Regions from separate parts of the Paenibacillus sp. lzh-N1 genome, predicted to be linked through region 3. Evidence: riboswitches for the same ligand, from Rfam matches in the RefSeq annotation. Region 3 holds a riboswitch; each other region holds the start of a gene.
What was found. Region 3 has a riboswitch for cyclic di-AMP ahead of C0638_RS07610 (resuscitation-promoting factor). Riboswitches for the same ligand answer to the same signal wherever they lie in the genome.
Positions count from the first base shown of each region.

Region 1: it holds a riboswitch for cyclic di-AMP, as region 3 does, so the genes downstream of both, C0638_RS07220 (C40 family peptidase) here and C0638_RS07610 (resuscitation-promoting factor) in region 3, are expected to answer to the same signal.
Region 2: it holds a riboswitch for cyclic di-AMP, as region 3 does, so the genes downstream of both, C0638_RS19720 (3D domain-containing protein) here and C0638_RS07610 (resuscitation-promoting factor) in region 3, are expected to answer to the same signal.

Region 1 covers NZ_CP025696.1:1,579,346-1,582,624, reverse strand. The annotation lists gene C0638_RS07235 (hypothetical protein) at 1-122, shown strand, start outside; gene C0638_RS07230 (4a-hydroxytetrahydrobiopterin dehydratase) at 240-539, shown strand; gene C0638_RS07225 (GNAT family N-acetyltransferase) at 618-1,124, opposite strand; gene C0638_RS07220 (C40 family peptidase) at 1,428-1,928, opposite strand; cyclic di-AMP (ydaO/yuaA leader) riboswitch at 1,934-2,071, opposite strand; gene C0638_RS07215 (hypothetical protein) at 2,348-3,175, opposite strand; gene C0638_RS07210 (M1 family metallopeptidase) at 3,187-3,279, opposite strand, start outside.
Region 2 covers NZ_CP025696.1:4,374,616-4,377,894, forward strand. The annotation lists gene C0638_RS19710 (ABC transporter substrate-binding protein/permease) at 1-314, shown strand, start outside; gene C0638_RS19715 (amino acid ABC transporter ATP-binding protein) at 301-1,023, shown strand; cyclic di-AMP (ydaO/yuaA leader) riboswitch at 1,267-1,434, shown strand; gene C0638_RS19720 (3D domain-containing protein) at 1,441-2,109, shown strand; gene C0638_RS19725 (polysaccharide deacetylase family protein) at 2,307-3,113, opposite strand.
Region 3 covers NZ_CP025696.1:1,683,886-1,687,164, forward strand. The annotation lists gene rsmA (16S rRNA (adenine(1518)-N(6)/adenine(1519)-N(6))-dimethyltransferase RsmA) at 1-31, opposite strand, end outside; gene rnmV (ribonuclease M5) at 39-584, opposite strand; gene C0638_RS07610 (resuscitation-promoting factor) at 730-1,878, opposite strand; cyclic di-AMP (ydaO/yuaA leader) riboswitch at 2,150-2,430, opposite strand; gene C0638_RS07615 (TatD family hydrolase) at 2,631-3,279, opposite strand, start outside.

The DNA.
Region 1 (3,279 bases), 100 kb from region 3:
ATGCATTGGGTACGGAGCCCATAATCACTGTAGGCAGCGGCGTTGTGATTTATGAGCCGGAGCAGCACCGGATCTATGTACTCATCGGAGATGAGGAGCTGACGTCGGTCCCTTTGATTTGAAGGCCGTCTTATGGATTTATCAACGGGGCCGTGGTAATATGTACACCAATATATCGTAGTTTTGGCCGTATGTAAGCGGCTAAAAGGCTTCCGTATAAACGGGGAGGAGTTCGTAACATGCCTTTTACACAAGAAGAGATTGAAGCACATCTGGAGAAACTGGAGGGCTGGGAACTGGAGGAAGGACGTTGGATCGTTCGGAAATATAATTTTTCCAGTTTTATGAAGGGAATTGCATTCGTGGATGAAGTTGCCGCTATATCTGAGGCATTCAATCACCATCCATTTATTACGATTGATTACAAGACCGTGACTCTGCGTTTGACCTCTTGGGACGATGGCGGTATTATGGCCGTAGATATTAAGGAAGCCCAACAATATAATGAAGCTTTTGAAAAAATGCGCAGCAGTCATTGATTTTATAATGATCTGTTGTATATATTAAGAGCGCCTTCGCTATACAACATCGCGGTTGTATAGCGAAGGCGCTCTTATTTATAGAACCCGGTTCTGTTGTTCAGGACGATATACCATACAATAGAACGGTTTTCTGCCATCTGGAGTCTGACGTTCATAGGTATCCGTCAGCTCAAATCCAGCTGCCTTGTAGGCTCGTATAGCCCGCTGATTCCAGGTGAGAACCTCTAGGTCAATTTCATTCTGTGGATGACGTCGTCTGGCTTCCTCCGCAATGGCCCGGACAAAATCGGAGCCTGTGCCATGTCCGCATCTTTCGGGATGCATTCCAAGACCCAGCCGGGTCACACCGACCATAGGAAAATATTGAGCAAATCCCGTCAGCTCATTCTCTTCGTCCAGTACGGCAACATATTGCTCTTGGCGAAGCGTGGGACTTCCAAATTCGACTTCAAGTGCCTTCATTTGTTCCCAGGGAAGCCAGCCGTATATGTTGTAGGGGGGATCATAGCGCCACTCACAGATTTCAGCCGCTTGATGCTCGTCCATCGGTACAATCCGGTAGTTGGATATTGAGGCCGGCACTTTTTCATTCCTCCTTATGCAGGTACTTCAATCATTAACCACAGATTGTAGACAAGTTGTAGGAGAATGGCAAGCGTGTTTATTTCGTACCTAAGTCGGGTATACATTCAATAAGAAGGATTTACTGCTCATATGCTCCCCCAGCGGTGGCGGTAAAACCGACGATGTTCGCTAAAACTGAAACCTTTTGAGGTGTCAGTTCGTCAGTAATGATAATAATTACTGATGTAGTGGACATAAAAAACCGCAATTCGATTCCGGCCAGAATCAAATTGCGGCTAGAGTTAGCTTGCTGTGCGGTAGTTATTCTACGTTGTCGTCATCAGGAATATCTGAAGCTACAGAATGGTAAGCGTCTGTGCTCATAATTCTTTTTGCACCGACATAACGGTTAGCGTAATAATTTTCGTTCAGTGAGCTAACTACTACACCACGTGAAGTCGAGGAGTGGGCGAATTTCCCTTCACCTACGAAGATACCTACATGGGAAACGCCTCTTCCTGTGGTGTTGAAGAACACCAGGTCGCCTGGTCTCATTTCATCGCGGGATACAGAAGCTCCCATTTTGAATTGTGATCCAGATTGATGCGGCAGTTTAATTCCCAGTTTGTTGAATACATACATTGTGAAGCCGGAGCAATCGAATCCCTCGAGTGTAGTACCTCCGCTTCTATAGTTCGTTCCTTTGGCATCTTGGATGACCTGGTCCATCTTAGAGTCTGCAAATGCACTGCTGCCACCGAATGTAAAAGATGTAAAGGCAATGGCGAGACCCATGGCTGCGATCGTTAGCTTCTTCTTCAAAAAAAATATACCCCTTCCAATGCCTGCGAGGTTAGCTTAAGGATTCGGTAGAAGGTTCCCCTATGACCACTCTGTTGCGAGATCAATTCACCCAAACTGGTTCCCCCGCTTCCTAGGTGCCAGGAATTAGGCTTAACTTAAGATGTGCACCTTGGAGAGCAGTATTCACGACAACGATGTTTTTAAGATAAAGGTTACAATAAAGATTACAAAGTTGTTACTATCAGTTCACTGCGATTATTGTAACAAAGACAGCAGGCTTTGGCAAATGTTTCATCGCAAAAAGTTACAAAAAAAATCTGTTCCTAACGCCCTAGGAACAGATTCTGTTAACAGTATTCAGTTATGTGCCGTTTGCACGGGAAAGAAAAAAGTTTTTTCGACAGCTAAAAATGCAGGAGAAAGCATAAAGAGAGGGATTAGCCTCTGCTGGAGATATCGATGTGCCATAGACGATACTGCGAACTGATATGCCACAGCCTGACCAGACTGGTAACAAAATGATACGATTGCTGGAGAATTAGCGCCAACATACCAGTCCAAATCATCGCTACGGTGCCAAATAGACCGAAGACCAGCAGCACACAAGCACCAAGCAAGAGAGATACGCTTACAGCCGGAAGAAGCTGGCGAAAGAAGGCGAGCAGGGACGATAGTATGGCGTGACCACTGACCGAGCCCAGTTGCATATACAGGATGCACTGCCGAATGAACCAACCGTAAGCCACCCACCCAATGGCATAGGGCAACAAATGCAACAGGTAAGAGGAAGATTGCAGCGTTCCTGCTACAATAGGATAGAGTCTCGGTACCACCCAGAAGGCGGGAAGCAGCAGCAAACCCAACTCGATGATGTAATACAACAGAGATGACATACCGTGACGTTTCATCCCCTTGAAGAAGGACAGGCTTTGCGGTTCAGACGCATCGGTATACAGGCTTTGATATATGCCAGCTCTAATGAAGGGAGTGATTAGGACGCGCAATACGGTCGCCCCTAATAGTATCCATAAATACACATGTACTTCCCGGCTGTCCATCAAGGCGATCTGCCCCTCCATCCAAAACAAGGTCTTTCCCAGCTCGTTTTGGCTCTGATCAGGATAACGCAGCAGCAGCGGGACAACGGCCGACTGTACCAGCCGATAGAGAAATACTCCCCACAGCAGACGATACAGAAATAAAATGATAACGATATAAAAGCGTATGCGCACTAGCGCCCAGCCTTCTTTTAAAACAGTCCGCATCTATAGACACCTCACCATGACAGACTTCCAAGCAGTGTCTCCAACAGCTTGGTTACACTCACACTCCAACGAGTTTGTTGCTTTTCGTCCAATTCAGCCTTCAG
Region 2 (3,279 bases), 2.7 Mb from region 3:
GACAGATGGAAGCTGCCCGCTCGCTCGGGATGGGACGAGGCAAAGCAATGCGTCATGTCATTTTACCGCAAGCATTTAAATCTATATTGCCTGCTATTGGTAATGAGTTCATTACGATTATTAAAGAATCATCTATTATTTCGACCATTGGGATGGTGGATATTATGTATCAAGCCCAGGTCATTAAGAATATTACCTACGAAGGCTTGAGTCCGTTCGTAATCGCAGCCGCTATTTATTTTGTAATGACATTCAGCTTATCTAAGCTGTTGGGTTTATGGGAAAGGAAGTTGAGAGCCAGTGATCACCGTTAAACAACTGCGTAAATCATTCGGTAAGAATGAAATTTTAAAAGGCATTGATATAGATATCGCCAAAGGTGAAGTAGTCGTCATTATCGGTCCGAGTGGTTCAGGAAAAAGTACGTTTTTGCGTTGTATGAATCTGTTGGAACAGCCAACAGAAGGGGAAATTTTGTTTGAGGGTGAGCCGATTACGGCCCGTGGTCATAATATTAATGCGACTCGGGAGAAGATGGGGATGGTTTTCCAGCATTTTAATCTGTTTCCGCATAAAACAATACTGCAGAATCTGACGCTTGCACCAACGCAGGTGAAAAAGCAGTCGGGGAAAGAAGCGGAGAAAATTGCGCTGGAGCTCCTGCGGACCGTGGGTCTTGAGGATAAGAAGAATACCTACCCGAACCAGTTATCTGGCGGTCAAAAACAACGTATTGCGATAGCACGTGCTTTGGCCATGCAGCCGCACGTAATGCTGTTCGATGAGCCTACTTCTGCTCTTGACCCTGAAATGGTTGGAGAGGTTCTGGACGTGATGAAGAAGCTCGCTGAGGGCGGCATGACGATGGTGATCGTGACGCATGAAATGGGCTTTGCCCGTGAGGTAGGGGATCGAATCATCTTTATGGACAACGGTCAAATTATAGAACAAGGTACGCCTGAGCAAGTATTCGGTACTCCAAGCCATGACCGTACCCGTGATTTTCTTGCTAAAGTGCTGTAAGAAAATGCTTTTATGAAATATTAACAAAGCCCTCTCGTGATGATGTTTCACGGAGGGCTTTTCTCTTTTTGTCACCATATCTCCATATTTTCGTAACAGAAAACGGATTCTTGATGACAAAATTGTAATGAGTATAGTATGATATTCAAGGTTACCAACATTTTCATGCAGATAAGGTTACAAAATTGTGATATTATGCAGTGAGCCAAAACTTACCGGGGCAGCAGTAATGATAATAAATACTCAGGTGCTGGGCTCAAACCATGGGAAGTGCGGGGGACGTAACAACGGCAATGATTCCAATGCATCATAAGATGTTGTGGATATGCCTAGGGGTGAATTGCACAAGCATAGGGCTTCTCCTGAGTCCGAATCCGACAGCTAACTTCGCAGGCATAACAGAGGAGGTACATATCTTTGAAACATTTAAAACATATTGGACAAACTATGAAATTTGCGGTGCTTGCTGCAGCTATTGCAGGGCTGGCACAGACAGCTGGAGTAGCAGATGCTGCTTCGCTTCATACTGCCAAAGAAGGCGATACCTTCTTTTTGCTTGCTCAACGTTATGGGGTATCAGTAGATGAGTTGACGAAGGCTAACCCGGATATTGCGTCCAACAACATATATGCAGGTCTGCAAATTAAAGTGCCAGACGAAAAAAGTGTAAAGGCGGCTTCGGATTCGAAGCCACAGCTTCTTACAGAGAAAGCACCAGCGAATGAGAAGCCAACAATTGAAGCATGGGGCAAAACATTCAATTACAGTAAAGTAGTTGATGTTAAAGCTACAGCATATTCTGCCGCAGCTGATGAAAATGGCAAATGGGGTGCGGTTGATTATTACGGCAATCCGCTTAAGCTAGGTACAATTGCGGTAGACCCGAAAGTCATTCCTATGGGAACAAAGGTGCTAGTTACAGGTTATTCCCATCCCGGATTGCCAGATCATTCTTTTGTGGCCGTTGCCCGTGATCAGGGCAGTGCTATTACCGGAAAGCGGATTGATATCTTTATCCCTGGCAATAAATCATTCGTGAACGACTTCGGCTTCCAGAATGTGAAACTGTACGTCATTGATAAATAGCATTGTGCTTATGTATGATTTGATTAAACATAATATAAGTTATGTAAACTTGATCTATCATACAACATATAACTGGGACGACTTTTTATTAGGCCCGGTCGTTTATCGCTAAAAAAGGCTGTCTTACAAGCAGAAGCATTCTGTTCGTTAAGGCAGCCTTTTTACGTTGTTGGTATATTTGAAGCTTAGACATACTGTTATTTTCGTTCCGATGTGTGAAGTAGCCGGGGGACAGTGACAAATTTGTAGCCCTTAGCTTTTAGAGAGTGGATTAGACCCGGCAAAGCTTGGACAGTGCCTTGCAAGTTGGAACTTTGACCTCCACCTGCATGCATTAAAATAATGGAGCCAGGTCCGGTAGCCGGGATCACGTTGCGCTGAATTTGTGTTTTGCTTAATCCCTTCCAGTCTAGAGAGTCCACATTCCAATTGACGATCATGTACCCATGACGACGTGCCCACTGGATTTGAGGCTCCGTGATTTCACCATAGGGTGGTCGTATCAATCTGGGTCGAAAACCTATGCTGGCTTCTAAAATGCGTTCTGTTTTTGTAATCTGGTGGCGAAAACGTTCTGGTGTGGCCTTCCTGAAATCCGGATGAGTATAGGAATGGTTTCCTATAGCATGACCTTCGCGGATGATGCGGCGTATGATCCCCGGATGCTTTTCCGCACGGTGGCCGACGATAAAAAAGGTAGCTTTGATACCGTTTGCGTGTAATACGTCCAAAACCTGCGGCGTATACCTTGAATCGGGCACATCATCAAAGGTTAAGGCAATTTGGCGGGTGTGCGGGCCGCACATTTTAAAAATGTCCGCATGCTTTTTTCGTAGCATCGCTAATGTTGGAGTAGCTCGATCTTTACTTTGATATACCGAAGTAGCGGCAGCAGCTTCCTTGGGATGGGGCGTTCGAATGTTGGGAGGCGTGTCCGCGTGAACGGGAAAACTTGAAAATGCTAGTAACAGTGCTAAACATGGCAACACTCCCCTGTACCGCATTTGTATTCCCCCTTTCCGTGCAGTGGTACCTAGTGGGCTCTCAGCTATTATGTACCTGTCCTATTAAAATTATGCTGGTGATTGAGTGAAGCCCTCCACGGCTGAAGAGAAGTACATCATGAAGCGGGTATCCGTGAAGATGACGAAGTAAACGTACATATTCTCT
Region 3 (3,279 bases):
GCGGTGTTGCTATATCTTGAATCCCTGTCATACGGATATCACAATCCTTCACTTTCGATTTGTGCCAGCGCACTGGCAAATTCCTCACGACTGATCTGAAATACAGAGAGCCGCTTATGTAGCTGCTTTCCGTTACAATAGCCAATACCCAGTACATTCCCCAAGGCCATACGGCGTGCAGCAGCATTGGGGTGAGTAATAAGTCCAGCGTCAATCAGGTCCGCCATTTCAATCAGCGGTTCGGCGCCTTCCACTGTCGTATGTACCCGCGCGAGAGCGTGTCTGATGGCTTCCGGGGAGGCATTCTCCACGCCAATATCCCCTTTGCGTGTCGCCTCTGCCTCAGGTATAAAAGCCTGCTTGCAGCCGGGGACCTTGGAGGCGATAATTTTACGGATACGCTCCCCTGCATGATCGGGATCAGTTAAAATAATGACCCCCCGCCGTTCCTGCGCCAATGCAATTTTCCGCAGCGTCATTTTATTAATGGCTGAACCGCCAGTTTCTATCGTATCTGCTTCGACAGCACGGCGAATGGCTACCGTATCATCCCGGCCTTCCACCACGATCACTTCCTTGATCATCTTCGTTTCCCTCCACTGCTACACAGCAACATATATTATCTTTCCCTGCTTTTGAAAACAAAATAAGAAGAGGATATCCTCTTCTTAGCATGGCATAACTATGTTGTTAATACTATCGCATTGTCCTCAACATACACAACCTGTTTTAGTTGATTTCCGGCTTTACAGGTCCGATAACATATACGGTTTTACCGTGCTTACGACCAAATTGGTTAGCCCGGCTTAAACTCTCATAATACACATCGATTTTGTGGCCTTTAATCGCGCCACCGGTATCCTCCGCACGGCGGAAGCCTACCCCTTCAATATACACCCACCAGCCGATGGGAATTACATTCGGATCGACAGCGATGGTGCGTCCTTCCGTGACACGCGTGCCGGAGGCGGTACGTGTACCGATACCTGGCTCCTGGGCAGAGTACGCCGTCATGGAGACATTTTGTAAAACTTTTTTATAATTAAAATTAATACCTGCTTTACGGACAGCACTGCCCGAACTAACCTTTGTAGCCTTAACCGCATCTTTAGGGCCGATGGAAGCAGCTAGAACGACCGGTTTTTTCTTAGTCCCTACCGCAATTACCTTATCCACACGATTTTGTGCGACTTCCTTGTTGACCAGCTGTTTGGACACCAATTTTCCATCATGGTATACCTTTTGAACATGCTGGACTACCACACCCGATTTGCCACTTTGAATGACTCGATTATCGCCTTTATAGAGACTTGGATCTGCCGTTTTGATGACCTGATAAGGCACTTGTTTTTTCTGTTCGACCTGCTGTTTCTTTACACGGACGATTTTTATGTCCATGTTAGATGAAACAGAGGCATCCAACGCAGGGTAAACTTTATCCGTTGATGATAATTTATAGCCCGAAGTGCGAATGGCACCCTCTACTGTATTTTCTGTTGTGTACAGCTTTTTCGTCTCATTGCCTGAGGATACTTTAACCTGATTGGCACGTTTAATGACTACGCGATCCCCATCCTGTACTGCCCCGTTTAGCGGCATGGAAATTGTATCATGCGGCTGAAGTGAAATAGAATGCTCATTGAGCAAATCTTGGAGCTTGGATTCCCGGGTTTCTACCGCAGATGCCTTACCATCGATGACAAAAAAGACTTGTTTTTTAGATTGCGTGTACATCAGAATTGAAATCATAATCGTTAGTGCGATTAGAAAAATAGCAACCAAAGCAGCCTGGCGCACATTCTCTTGCTTCCAACGTAATACGTAAGACATGCTGGATGAGCGTGACTCATGGGTCTCCTCTTTTCGGAAAATGCCCATTTCCTCCGTCCTCCTTACATAGCCCGCCGTCTGGAGTAAGACATAGTTGATCGTTGACGTGACTATAACAGATTTTCTACAAGACAAGCCCGTACTGCGACTGTCCTGCACCATGTACCCGTCTTCGCGGCATGCTGTCCTCCCCTGTTTAACCACAGTATGATGACAGATTTTCTTTTATTCACAACAAAAAAAGCCAAAGAAAGAGACTAGAGAGCTCTTTCGTGGCTTCCGACATGTGTGAATATGCGGGAAAACTCATGCACGAGATGGCTTCTCTCTTGTTACGCTTACGGGGTTAGCTGTCGGGTTCGGACGTAGAGAGTCGCCCTAGCTTAGGTCAACCGCTCATGGCGGTCGCCTTCACATTCACCCCGAAGACCCAGAAAGAAATCGAAATACGGCTTCTCTACCTGTTCAATCCCATCCAGGAAATGAATTTCGGTCGAGCCGGCTACTGAAGAGATAATATCTCTTGCACATACGCCGGACGTACTGTAAGCCATATCGGTTCCCCCGTTCCCTGTAAAAGGGACTCAGCGAGACTGGTTCATGAAATGATTTGTTGATGTTTACACTCAACAACAATTCACTGAAAAGATGATATCCTGTTTCCATGCATGTTGTAAAGCAGGTTTCAAGTACATTTTTCAAAATATTCGGTTAAAAAATTGTAATATTCTCGAGTTTCCTGCAACAAAATCATAATTAGCTCCGTCTATCTCTTTATTTTGATTGATTTTTTCGCTTTTTCACTGAATGTCAAATCGTTCCAAGGCATTTTGGGTCGTAATGGATACCAATTCCTCCACCGTAATTCCCATAATTTGGGCGGCTGCCTCTGCTACCAATCTCACATGTGCCGACTCATTTCGCTTCCCACGAAACGGATGAGGCGTCAAGTAAGGCGCGTCCGTTTCAATAAGCAGACGGTCCAACGGTACCTGGGCCAGCACCTCTTTTGGCTGCTTGGCATTTTTGAACGTTATGGGCCCGCCGAAGGAAAGGTGGAAACCCATATCCAGCACCATTTTAGCTGTCTCCCAACTCCCAGAAAAGGAGTGCATGACTCCGCCAATCTCGCCCGCCTTTTCCTCACGTAAAATCCTCACAATATCTTCATGTGCATCCCGGTTATGGATAACAATTGGCATGTTGAGCTCACGTGCCAGGCCAATTTGATTTCGAAGTACCCGCTGCTGCACATCCTTTGGTGATGTATCCCAATAATAATCCAGACCGATCTCTCCGATCGCTACAACCTTTTTATGACTGCATAACGATGCAATCCATTCTAAATCACCCTCCTGCATTGTAATGGCATCCTGCGGATGCCATCCAACGGCTGCATAAATAAAATCATACGTCTCAGCCAGCTTCATGGTGGATGGAATGGTCTCA